2 regions of the Variovorax raffinosi genome follow, and region 2 is predicted to be linked to the other one. Evidence: predicted binding sites of a transcription regulator. Region 2 holds the regulator's gene; the other holds the start of a gene.

Region 1 (6,034 bases), on a different contig from region 2:
CCCAGGCGCTTGAGGTCGCGCACCAGGTAGTGGTTGATCACGGTGAATTCGCCCGACAGGTTCGACTTGACCGACAGGTTGCCGAAGCAAGGCTCGATCGAAGCGTCGACGCCGATGATGTTCGAGATGGTCGCGGTCGGCGCGATGGCCACGCAGTTCGAATTGCGCATGCCTTGCGTCTTGATCTTCTGGCGCAGCGCGTCCCAGTCGAGGGTGGACGAGCGGTCGACTTCGACGTAACCGCCGCGAGCTTTTTCGAGCAGGTCGAGCGTGTCGATCGGAAGGATCCCCTTGTCCCACAGCGAGCCCTTGTAGCTCGAGTACTTGCCGCGCTCGCGCGCCAGGTCGGCCGATGCCGAGTAGGCGTGGTAGCAGATGGCTTCCATCGACTCGTCGGCGAACTGCACGGCTTCTTGCGAGGCGTAGGGAATGCGCAGTTCGTACAGCGAGTCCTGGAAGCCCATCAGGCCCAGGCCCACCGGACGGTGGCGCAGGTTCGAGTCGCGCGCCTTCTTCACGGCGTAGTAGTTGATGTCGATCACGTTGTCGAGCATGCGCATCGCGGTCGAGATCGTCTTCTTCAGCTTTTCCTGGTCGACCTTGCCGTCCTTCAGATGCTGCAGCAGGTTCACCGAACCCAGGTTGCACACGGCGGTTTCGGTGTCGCTGGTGTTCAGCGTGATCTCGGTGCACAGGTTCGACGAGTGCACGACACCCGCGTGCTGCTGCGGCGAGCGCACGTTGCAGGCGTCCTTGAACGTGATCCACGGATGGCCGGTCTCGAACAGCATCGTGAGCATCTTGCGCCACAGGTCCGAAGCCTGGATGGTGCGCGCAGGCTTGATCTCGCCGCGGGCGGCCTTCTCTTCGTAGGCGACGTAGGCCTTTTCGAAGTCGGCGCCGAACAGGTCGTGCAGGTCAGGCACGTTGGAGGGCGAGAACAGCGTCCAGGTGCCCTTTTCCATCACGCGGCGCATGAAGAGGTCGGGGATCCAGTTGGCCGTGTTCATGTCGTGCGTGCGGCGGCGGTCGTCGCCGGTGTTCTTGCGCAGCTCCAGGAACTCCTCGATGTCGAGGTGCCAGGTTTCCAGGTACGTGCAGACGGCGCCCTTGCGCTTGCCGCCCTGGTTCACCGCCACGGCCGTGTCGTTGACCACCTTCAGGAACGGCACCACGCCTTGCGATTCGCCGTTGGTGCCCTTGATGTGGCTGCCGAGCGCGCGCACGCGGGTCCAGTCGTTGCCCAGGCCGCCCGCGAATTTCGAGAGCAGCGCGTTTTCCTTGATCGACTCGTAGATGCCGTCCAGGTCGTCGGGCACGGTCGTCAGGTAGCAGCTCGACAGCTGCGAGCGCAGCGTGCCGGCGTTGAAGAGGGTGGGTGTGCTCGACATGAAGTCGAACGACGACAGCACTTCATAGAACTCGATGGCGCGCGCTTCGCGGTCGATTTCGTTCAGCGACAGGCCCATGGCCACGCGCATGAAGAAAGCCTGCGGCAGCTCGATGCGGGCCTTGCGCACGTGCAGGAAGTAGCGGTCATACAGCGTTTGCAGGCCGAGGTAGTCGAACTGGTTGTCGCGCTCTGCCTTCAGGGCGGCGCCCAGGCGGGGCAGGTCGTACTGCAGCAGCTTTTCGTCGAGCAGGTCGTTGTCCACGCCCTTCTTGATGAATTGCGGGAAGTAGTCGGCGTAGGCGGTGGCGCGGTCGACCGGCATCACTTCGCGGCCGATGATCTCCTTGAAGATCGTGTGCAGCAGCAGGCGCGCGGTGGCGAAGGTGTAGTCGGGGTCTTTCTCGATCAGCGTGCGGGCCGCCAGGATCGAAGCCTTGTAGACCTCGTCGAGCGGCACGCCGTCGTACAGGTTGCGCATCGTCTCGGCGACGATCGGCGCGGCGGTGATGCTGTCGCCCAGGTTTTCGCAGGCCGATTCGATCAGGCCCTTGAGTTCGTTCAGGTCGAGGGTGACGAGCTCGCCGTTGTCCAGCACATGCAGCGCGGGCGCGGCCGGCGTTTCCTGCTCGACCTGCTTGGAGCGCTCTTGCGTGCGGCGTTCGCGGTACAGCACGTAGGCACGCGCGATTTCGTGGTGGCCGCCGCGCATCAGGCCGAGCTCGACCTGGTCCTGCACGTCTTCGATGTGGAAGGTGCCGCCGCCCGGACGCGAGCGCACCATCGCGCGGATCACGCCTTGCGTGAGCACGTCGACGGTTTCGCGCACGCTGGCCGAAGCCGCGCCCTGGGTGCCGTGCACCGCCAGGAAGGCTTTCATCATCGCGATGGCGATCTTGTTCGGCTCGAAGGGCACGACGGCGCCGTTGCGGCGAATGATCTGGTAGTGCGCGAGGTTCTGGCCGGTGGACGAGCCAGCAGTGTCTCGCTGCTGCTGCGGTGGCGTCGAGGGAACGGCACGCGGGGTCGATTGGGGGTTCAGGGCTGTTTGCATTCGCTTCCTCTCGGTTGGCAATTCTTGTTGGATGGCGACGCCTTGGCTGGGCGTCGCGCCGACATTGAGCGTCGGACGGAAGACACTATATCTAGGGTGTGAGGGGGCTACAACCCACTAGATGTAGCGTTTTCCTATGGATACAAGCATTGCCGATATTTCTTTCGGCATAGGACACCGCCAGCGGTGCCGCATCAATACTGGCCCATGGTGGCGCAAGCCGCATGGGGCTTGGCTTGCAGGCCGATTTGAGCCTGCAGGGCGCATGGTTGCTGGATCTGGCGTTTGCAATTGTCGCATTGCTGCGCCGCAAGAACGGCGCATCACGGGACGCAACGCGATTGAAAAAATTAGCGCGGCACCACTTGAGCGGGAAACATTTGTGGACTCCACCCGAGCCGCGCGCGCAGCGAAGGCCAGTCGAAACCTTCACCAGGGTCTTGCTTGCGACCCGGTGCGATGTGCTCGTGGCCGGCGATGTGCGCGATGGCGTAGTGCTGCGCGACGGCGGCGCAGAGGCTTGCGAGCGTCTCGTATTGCGCCTCCTCGAAATGCAGGCCTTCGAGGCCCTCGAGTTCGATGCCGATCGAGTCGTCGTTGCAGTTGCCGCGGCCGCGCCAGGACGACACGCCAGCATGCCAGGCGCGGTCGTCGCAACTCACGAACTGCCAGAGCTCGCCGTTGCGGCGCACATAGAAATGCGAGGACACCTCCAGGCCACGGATGCTCTGGAAGTAGGGGTGCGCATCCCAGTCGAGCTGGTTGGTGAAGAGCTGTTGCACCGCGTCGCCGCCGTACTCGCCGGGCGGCAGGCTGATCGAGTGCAGCACGACCAGGTCGGTCTGCGCGCCTTCCGGGCGGGGGCCGAAATTCGGCGAGCGCAGCGCCTTGGCAAAGCGATACCAGCCGGCCTGCCAGAGGCCGTCGTCATCGGCGCAGGCTTCAGTCGTCGGCATGGCTGCTGGCGCCATCGTCGCCGTTGGGCGTGGTGATGCCCAATCGGGCGATGCGGTAGCGGATCTGGCGCAGGCTCATGCCGAGCCGCGCGGCGGCGGCCGTGCGATTGAAGCCGCTTTCGTGCAGCGCGCGCACGAGGATTTCGCGCTCCTGCTGGTCGAGGTAGGCCTGCAGGTCGGAGGGCAACGGGGGGGCGGCAACCTTGGGCTCCGCAATGGGCGCAGCAGGCGCGACATGCGCAACGGGAGCGGTTGCGACGGGCAAGTCGCCGGCGGGCGACAGCGGGGCCGGTCCCGTGGAGGCGGCTTCCGCCGCCGCCATCGCGGCAGCGCCCATCAGGTCGAGCTGCAGTTCGTCGCCGTCGTTGAGCGCGACCGCGCGGTGCAGCAGGTTTTCAAGTTCGCGCACATTGCCGTCGAGCGGATGCAGCGCCAGCCGGCGCAGCAGCTCGGTCGACAGGTGCGGCACGGGCAGGCCGCCGTCTTGCGCGATGCGCGCGAGCAGGGCGGTGCACAGCGCGGGCAGGTCCTCGCGGCGGTCGCGCAGCGCGGGCACCGCGATCTCGATCACGTTGAGGCGGTAGAAAAGGTCTTGCCGGAAGCGCGCGGCCTGCACTTCGGCGTGCAGGTCCTTGTGCGTGGCGCTCACGATGCGCACGTCGACCGCGTCTTCCTGCGTCGAGCCGATCGAGCGCACGCTGCGCTCCTGGATGGCGCGCAGCAGCTTCGACTGCATGGCCAGCGGCAGGTCGCCGATTTCGTCGAGGAACAATGTGCCGCCGCGTGCGGCCTGAAAATAGCCGTCGCGGTCTTGCGCCGAGCCGGTGTATGAACCCTTCTTGGCGCCGAAGAATTCGGCTTCGAGCAGGTTCTCGGGAATCGCGCCGCAATTGACTGCGACAAAAGGCCCGTCGCTGCGCTGGCTGCAGGCATGCACTGCGCGCGCCACCAGTTCCTTGCCCGTGCCCGATTCGCCGCGCACCAGCACTGGCGCCATGCCGCGCGCCACCTTTGCGATGCGCGACTTGACGAGGCGCATCGGCTCCGAATCGCCCACCAGCCGGTCGAGCGCGGCGGCGCCGCTGCCCGTGGTCACCATGCTGGCCTCGCCGCTGTTCGCCGGAGCTGCGCGCACGGCGCGGGTTGGCGTCTGCGATGCCTGCCGCGCCTGCACGGCGGAGGCGACGACGGCGCGGAACTGCTTCAGGTCGACAGGCTTCGTGAGGTAGTCGAAGGCGCCGGCCTTCAGCGCCTCGACCGCGTTCTCGGCTGAGCCGTAGGCGGTCATGACGACGCAGCGCTCGCTGCGCTGGTCTCTCTGGATGCGATGGATGATTTCCATGCCCTGCCCGTCGGGCAGCCGCATGTCGGTGATCACCGCGTCGAAGCCGCCGGCTTCGAGGTGCTGCCAGGCTTCGGACACGCTGCCCGCGGCTTCGACGCGATAGCCTTCGCGCAGCAGTGTCAGCTCATAGAGTGTGCGCAGGTCGGGCTCGTCGTCGATGACTAGGATCTGCGCGGGGCGCTGGGCGGTAGGGTGCGGGGTGCTCACGGCGCTATTGTGTCAGCCGGTTTTCGCTGGCGGCGAAGCTGACGAAGAATTCGTTGCCCTCGGGCCCGCCCGGCACGAGCGCGCGCCGTTCGTAGCCGATGGTGGCGCCGTGGCGCCGGCACAGCTCGCGGCAAAGGAAAAGGCCCAGGCCGCTCGAGCGGCTCTCGGACGAGAAGAAGGGCTCGAACAGATGCCGCTTCACCGCCGGCTCCAGCGGCGCGCCGTCGCTCCACACCGCCAGGCTGGGGCGATGGGTGCCTGCACGCTGAAGCGTCGTCAGCACCTGGATCGAGCCTTCGCGCTTGCCGGCGTAGCGCGCGGCGTTGTCCAGCAGGTTGACCATCAGGCGGCGCAGGTGTTCGGCGTCGAAGCGCACATCGCTCTGCGCGGCGTCCAGCGTGACGAGCACGCCCTTGCGCTGCGTCTGGCGCACCCATTCATCGGCCAGCACCTGCACCGCGGGGTCGAGCACCACCTGCTCGCCGAGCGAGAGCACGCGCTGCTGGCGCGCCCGCGAGACATCGAGCACGTCGTCCACGATGCGGGCCAGCCGCTGCGCGTTGTGCTGCACCATGCTTGTGAGCTTGCGGTGCGCGGGGTCGGTCAAGTCTTCGGCGAGCAGCGCGCTGGCCTGGGTGATGGCGGCCAGCGGATTGCGGATTTCATGCGCGACGGCCGCCGACATGCGGCCCATCGCGGCCAGTTTCTCGGTGCGGATGCGGGCTTCGAGTTCGCGCAGGTCCTGCAGGAACATCACGCACAGGCTGTCGACATGCCGGTCGCTGGTGGGTGTGAGCCGCGTGCGCACGCGCACCTCGCGCGCCGCCCCGCGTGCCTGCGCCACCGGAATTTCTTCGGACTGAGGCGCCCGTCGCGCGAAGGTCTGGCGCGCGAGCGCGGCCAGCGCATGCCAGGCCGGCTGTGCATGCAGCGCGAACGGCAGCGTCAGTTTCGCCAAGCCCTGCCCGAGGATTGCATCGGCCGCCGGATTGGCCGCGTGCACCAGGCCCTCGGCGTCGATCACCAGCACGCCTTCGCTCAGCGTCTCGATCACCAGGTCGTTGACCTGCGCCTGCATCTGC
Region 2 (6,034 bases):
GTACGCGACTGGCGATAGGCGCAGCACCCTAGAAAGGTGCCACGCGCTGACGTGGAATACCACTGGGAAGCGTGCCGCCTGACCACAACAGGCGTTCAGCCGTTCGCCTGGGCAGCCCTTGTTTGGTTGAACAAGGACCTCGTCTTCAAAGGACTGCCATGTACCAACGCAATATCCTGGTCGAACAGACCGACCCCGAAATCTGGGCCGCAATTCAAGCCGAAAACGCGCGCCAGGAACATCACATCGAGCTGATCGCCAGCGAGAACTACGCCTCGCCGGCCGTCATGGCCGCCCAGGGCTCGCAGCTCACCAACAAGTACGCCGAAGGCTACCCGGGCAAGCGCTACTACGGCGGCTGCGAACACGTCGACGTGGCCGAGCAACTGGCCATCGACCGCATCAAGCAGATCTTCGGTGCCGACGCCGCCAACGTGCAGCCGCATTGCGGCGCCTCGGCCAATGAAGCCGTGATGCTGGCCTTCCTGAAGCCCGGCGACACCATCATGGGCATGAGCCTGGCCGAAGGCGGCCACCTGACCCACGGCATGCCCCTGAACATGAGCGGCAAGTGGTTCAACGTGGTGAGCTACGGCCTGGACGCCAACGAAGCCATCGACTACGACGCAATGGAACGCAAGGCGCATGAGCACATGCCCAAGCTGATCATCGCGGGCGCCTCGGCCTATTCGCTGCACATCGACTTCGAGCGCTTCGCCAAGGTGGCCAAGGACGTCGGCGCGATCTTCATGGTCGACATCGCCCACTACGCCGGCCTCGTGGCCGCGGGCGTGTACCCCAACCCGGTGCCGCACGCCGACATCGTGACCTCGACCACGCACAAGAGCCTGCGCGGTCCGCGCGGCGGCATCATCCTGATGAAGTCGCAGCACGAGAAAGCCATCAACAGCGCGATCTTCCCCGGCCTGCAAGGCGGCCCGCTGATGCACGTGATCGCCGCCAAGGCCGTCGCGTTCAAGGAGGCGATGGCGCCCGAGTTCAAGGCTTACCAGCAACAAGTGGTCAAGAACGCCAAGATCGTGGCCGACACCCTCACCCAGCGCGGCCTGCGCATCGTGAGCGGACGCACCGAAAGCCACCTGATGCTGGTCGACCTGCGCGCCAAGGGCATCACCGGCAAGGAAGCCGAAGCCGTGCTGGGCAGCGCCCACATGACGATCAACAAGAACGCGATCCCCAACGACCCTGAAAAGCCGATGGTCACCAGCGGCGTGCGCATCGGCACCCCCGCCATGACCACGCGCGGCTTCAAGGACGAAGAGGCCCGCATCACCGCGAACCTGATCGCCGACGTGCTCGAGAACCCGCGCGACGCGGCGAACATCGACGCGGTGCGCGCCAAGGTGCATGCGCTGACGAGCCGGTTCCCGGTCTACCGCTGAACCCCGAAGCTGCTCCCGGCATCGTGATGGCCGCATGAAGTGCCCTTTCTGCGGTCATCTTGAAACGCAGGTCGTCGAGACCCGCGTGTCGGAAGATGCCGATTTCGTCCGCAGGCGCCGCCAGTGCAGCGCCTGCGACAAGCGCTTCACCACCTACGAACGGCCCGACGTCAATTTTCCGGTCGTCGTCAAGAAGGACGGCAGCCGCGCCGACTTCGATTCGAGCAAGGTGCGCGCCTCGATGATGCTGGCGCTGCGCAAGCGGCCGGTGAGCATCGAGCAGATCGACAACGCCCTGTTGCGCATCGAACAGAAACTGCTGGCCAGCGGCCTGCGCGAAATCGACTCGACCAAGGTCGGCGAACTCGTGATGCGCGAACTCAAGCGCATGGACAAGGTGGCTTACGTGCGCTTTGCCTCGGTGTACCGCAGCTTCGAGGACGTGGACGAGTTCAGGCAGTTGCTGCGGGACATCTGAGCCGGCGCGCGGCTTCGCGTGACCTCGCTTCACGCCGCGTCATGCCGCGTCAGGCACCTTCTTCCTCCCTCGCGCCTCCCTTGCCGCACGCACCTGTGCCGCAATCTCCTCGCCGATCCGGGTCGCAAACCCGGGTCCGGCCTGATCCGGACACGATGATCGATGCCCGGCGACCGGTCTGTGCCTTCAGCGTGAGACATCCGGCCCTGAAAGCCCCGCTGGATGCCCGACGGGAAAATCCGTTGCTGTCATAGCGCAGGCCCTGCGCGAATCCGTCTCCGAGCGCTGCATCGACGCTCACGCCCTCCGGCAACCGCTCGAAACTTCGCAATGTCTGAAGCGAGGACTCCGGCCCGGCCAGCACGGACCAGCCACTGGCCCAGTCGTTGCCCGCCAACGCAAGCACCCTGACACTCTGCGAGCGCTGGATGGCTTCCATGCGCGCCAGGCTCAACGCGGAACTGAAGCCCTGCGCTGCGGCCGCCAGACGCTGATTGATCAGCAGGTCGCGAAAGCTCGGCACACCGATGGTCGCCACCACGGCGACGATGGCCACGACGACCATCAGCTCGACCAGCGTGAAGCCGCCCAAACGCTTCGCGCTGCGCAAGAACGTCTTCACTGCCAGCACCTGCCGCGCGGCAGGCCATCGCACCCCTTGCCGCCCTTGCTGTCGATCCAGAACTTGCCGACCCGTGGATCGGAGAGGCCGGCCTTCAGGTTCGCCGTGAGCCGGACGCAGCTTTCGATGTTGCCGTGCCCCTCGCAATTGCCGCTTTCGACGGTGTACTTGCCACCCGCGCCGCCGTTGCCCGAATCGCCTTCGTAGGCGTGGTAGCGGCCGACCTGGGTGAAGTGGCGCTCCTGGTGCTGCATCTGCTGCATCAGCGCGGACCGTGCTTCGCTGTGCCAGCTCTTGCGCACGAAGTCCATGTACGACGGATAGGAAATGGCCGCCAGGATGGCAACGATGGCGAGCACGATCATGACCTCGATCAACGTGAACCCGCGACGGCGCGATGCTGCTGTGCTCATTTTTTTCTTGCTCCCTGGTAATCGATGACCTGCCGCCAATTGAGGCGCCCCGCGACTTGCGCGGCCTTGCCGTCAGCTACAGGCCGCGCCGTCGAGACACCGCCCCGGGTGCCCAGCCTGACGACAGCCAGCCGCCGTGTTGCCGACCGGCGGCCGAAAGAGTCGGTCGCGCTGTAGCCGGCCTCGCCCAGCTGCAGCAAGTGCGCCGTGCCCGGCCGGCCCGCATCTGAAGGCTCGCAGGTGCCGCCCTTCGAGAGTCCGGTCATCGCGTTGACCGCACAACTGCGCCCGCCGCCGTCGCCGCCGCACGCGCTGGGCTTGGGGATCAGCGTGTTGAAGAACAGATGGCCATCGCTCAGCAGCGGCCTGGACACCAGTCGCTCGCCCTGATCAGGTGACGCCGGCAGATCGAAGTACCAGCCGCGCCGGCTGACCGTCTTGGGGTCGAAAGCGCCGTACACGAACGCATCGCCCGTGATGGACGGGAGCATCTCTCCCGTCGCAACGGCCGCCTTGCGCGATTGAAGCTGCGTGCGCGCAGCACCGGCCGGAATGGCAGTGCCGCTGTCGAACACGGCGTACATGGTCTGCAGCCCGTGGTTCGAGCGAGCCAGGTCTTCCGGGCTCACGAACTTCCCGGTGCCGAAAAGCACGATGGCGTCGCCGTCCGGCCCCACGCCGACTTCCGGCTGCACGGTGATCGGCTGGCGCCTGGCAACCGCACCGCCCTCGCCCATCGCAACCATCAGGGGATGGCCCTTGAACCCCAATGCGTTGCCCTCGCTCCACGGCGCGTTGCCGGTGAAGTCGAACTTCCACAGGTTGGCCTGGGTATCGCCGGCATAGAGAAAGCGCGTGGCGCCATCTGCGGCCGCATAGTCGCCCGGCACGCTCAATGCGTTCACGATGGCGTTGTCGGCCGCACGCGGCAGGACGATCTTGTGATAGTTGACGCCCCGCGCCCACGAAGCACCGACGGGCTTGTCCAGCGAGAGCAGGAACAGCGCGGCACGCTTGTCAGGATTGGCGTTGTTGAAACCCGAAGGCACGACGGCAAACCAGCCGTAGGTGGCAGCGCCCGCGCGGGTCGCCGCCGAGGTGCGGAACTTCAGAATGCGCGGTGCCTGCGTCAGGTGGCCCATGTCCGCGTCATCCGCACCGCTGAACTCCCACATCACCTTGTCCGCGGAGAAAGCCGAAGGGTCGGTCACATCGAGTGCGAAGACGCCGGTGGCCCCACCGCCTGTGCCGGAGACCAGAACGGTCCTCTGCGTGCCATGGGCTGCCGGCGCTTCGCCGACCACCGGCGGGCCGTCGGCCTCGCTTTGATGGATGTAGTCGGGCGAGGTGTAAGCGGCCAGCTTGGGCAGCAAGCTGCGGGGCACATAGGCAAACAGTTCTTCACCCGTTCGGGCGGAGAACGCATGCAGCATGCCGTCGTTGGCGCCGACATACACGGCCGCCTGCCGGCCTTGCCGCGCACCCACGAACAAGGGAATGGAGTGGGCGATGTCGCCCATGACCGAATCGCGAACACGGAACATGCCGTCCGGACTCGACAGCTCCTTGCGCCGATCTCCCCGCAGATAGGCCAGCCGCTCGGGCCCGAAGGCGTCTGACGCTGCAGGCTCGGCATAGGGCGTTGCACTCAGGTGGCCACGAAGGGTCGTATCGAGCGCCGCCCATACGAACGACACGCCCACCCCGCCCGTCGAGAGGCTGAAGATGCGCCTGTCGGCCGGATCGCGCGCGGCCACCGGCGGCTGGGCTGTCGCACGGCCGGTCAACAGGGCGCCGGCGTCCCAGTCGGGCCGCTCGCCGCGCTGCACCTTGCCTGTGGCCGCATCAAGGGCAAGCGGATACGACAGCAGCGTGCCCGCCCACCGGCGCCCACCAGACTGTGCAAGGTAGACATTGGCGCCCGCCTGCGTGAGCCGGTCCGACGACACCGCGCCGCTCGTCACACCGCGATCCGATGGCATGGCCGCCTGCTGGAAGACCCTGCGGATCGCCGACGCCATTTGCTGCGGGTCACTCGCCATGAAGTAGTTCGAGGGCATCGGTTGCCCGTCCGCATCAAGGCCGTCTGCCCACTCGGCGTTGCTGCTCACGTCCGGCCGCCTGACACCATCGGACGCCCGAAACGGATTGCCGTCGTCGTTGCTGTCCTCGAAGCCCCCGTACTTGGCAGCGAGGTAGAACGCGCTGCCGCGCTGCTTCTGCCGGACCGCACCGTCGCCGCCCTGCCCCAGGTCGATGGCGAAGGTCTGCACCCGGGCGTCCGGAAGATCGCCGCGAATCCGCTGCGTGCGTGCCCAGTACGCAAGGCCCGCCATGCCGAACGAGCCCCGGTCGGCGCCCGTGTCCGCAGCCGCCATGCTGCGCGACGTGAGCCGCGCGCCGCCTTTGTAGTTGAAGGCGGGCGGACCGCTGTTGCCGGTGGTCGTAAGGCCTGTCTTGCCGGACGGATGCGGATAGGAAAGCGCTTCCTTGTTCTCGAACGCGCCGATGAGGCTTGTCCAGTAGGCCGTGTCCGGCTCGTGGTCCGCGCTGTTGAAACCACGATCGAAATCCGCAGGCGAGCCGCCTCTGGGCAAACCGGGCAAGGATCGGTCGTGGTCCGTTTCCAGGTCACCGATCGCAAGGATGTGGTTTCTCTGGCAGCTCGCAGCGGTCGACTGGGTTCGCGCCAGTGCAGCCCAGTGATCGGTACCGTTGTAGACAGGGAGGCCGCCTTTGCGGGCGTCGTTGCCCGCAGCCAGACCTGCAGCGGCCTCAGGCGACGGCGGCTTGCCTTGCAGGTAACGCAGCGACTCGTAGTAAAGCTCGCCTGCAGGGTCGAACCTGTTGTAGCTGCCTTGCCGTGCGTCGCTGGGCCCGAACCGGTTGATGGCATTGACGACGCCGCTGAACGTTGCAGCGCCGTCCCGGGCAGCGGATGAAGACATCGGGTCGGCCTTGAAGACACCCGTGTCCGCATCCCACTCCGCCTGCACGTTGTTCACCCGGTCGAAGGCGGCATCGGTTTTCGTGGGCGCGGTGTGCTTCATGGGCGCGCGCAGCACACCGCCATAGCGCGCGGCGTCGTCGTCCTGCAGATAGCCAAAGACGGAAAAGC

The links. The regulator NrdR, encoded in region 2, represses ribonucleotide reductase genes. The targets are predictions, from matches to a motif close to CACNANATNTNGTG.
Region 1: ACSFB7_RS07275 (ribonucleoside-diphosphate reductase subunit alpha) is a predicted target of NrdR. The motif match lies at 2,528-2,541, and genes of this name have one in related genera.

The regions. Positions count from the first base shown of each region.
Region 1 covers NZ_JBPJZR010000002.1:252,533-258,566, reverse strand. Annotated here, with positions in the region: gene ACSFB7_RS07275 (ribonucleoside-diphosphate reductase subunit alpha) at 1-2,444, opposite strand, end outside; gene ampD (1,6-anhydro-N-acetylmuramyl-L-alanine amidase AmpD) at 2,795-3,400, opposite strand; gene ACSFB7_RS07265 (sigma-54-dependent transcriptional regulator) at 3,387-4,952, opposite strand; gene ACSFB7_RS07260 (two-component system sensor histidine kinase NtrB) at 4,957-6,034, opposite strand, start outside.
Region 2 covers NZ_JBPJZR010000003.1:511,506-517,539, forward strand. Annotated here, with positions in the region: ZMP/ZTP riboswitch at 1-120, shown strand, start outside; gene glyA (serine hydroxymethyltransferase) at 159-1,403, shown strand; gene nrdR (transcriptional regulator NrdR) at 1,438-1,881, shown strand; gene ACSFB7_RS13510 (GspH/FimT family pseudopilin) at 1,931-2,503, opposite strand; gene ACSFB7_RS13515 (type IV pilin protein) at 2,500-2,916, opposite strand; gene ACSFB7_RS13520 (pilus assembly protein) at 2,913-6,034, opposite strand, start outside.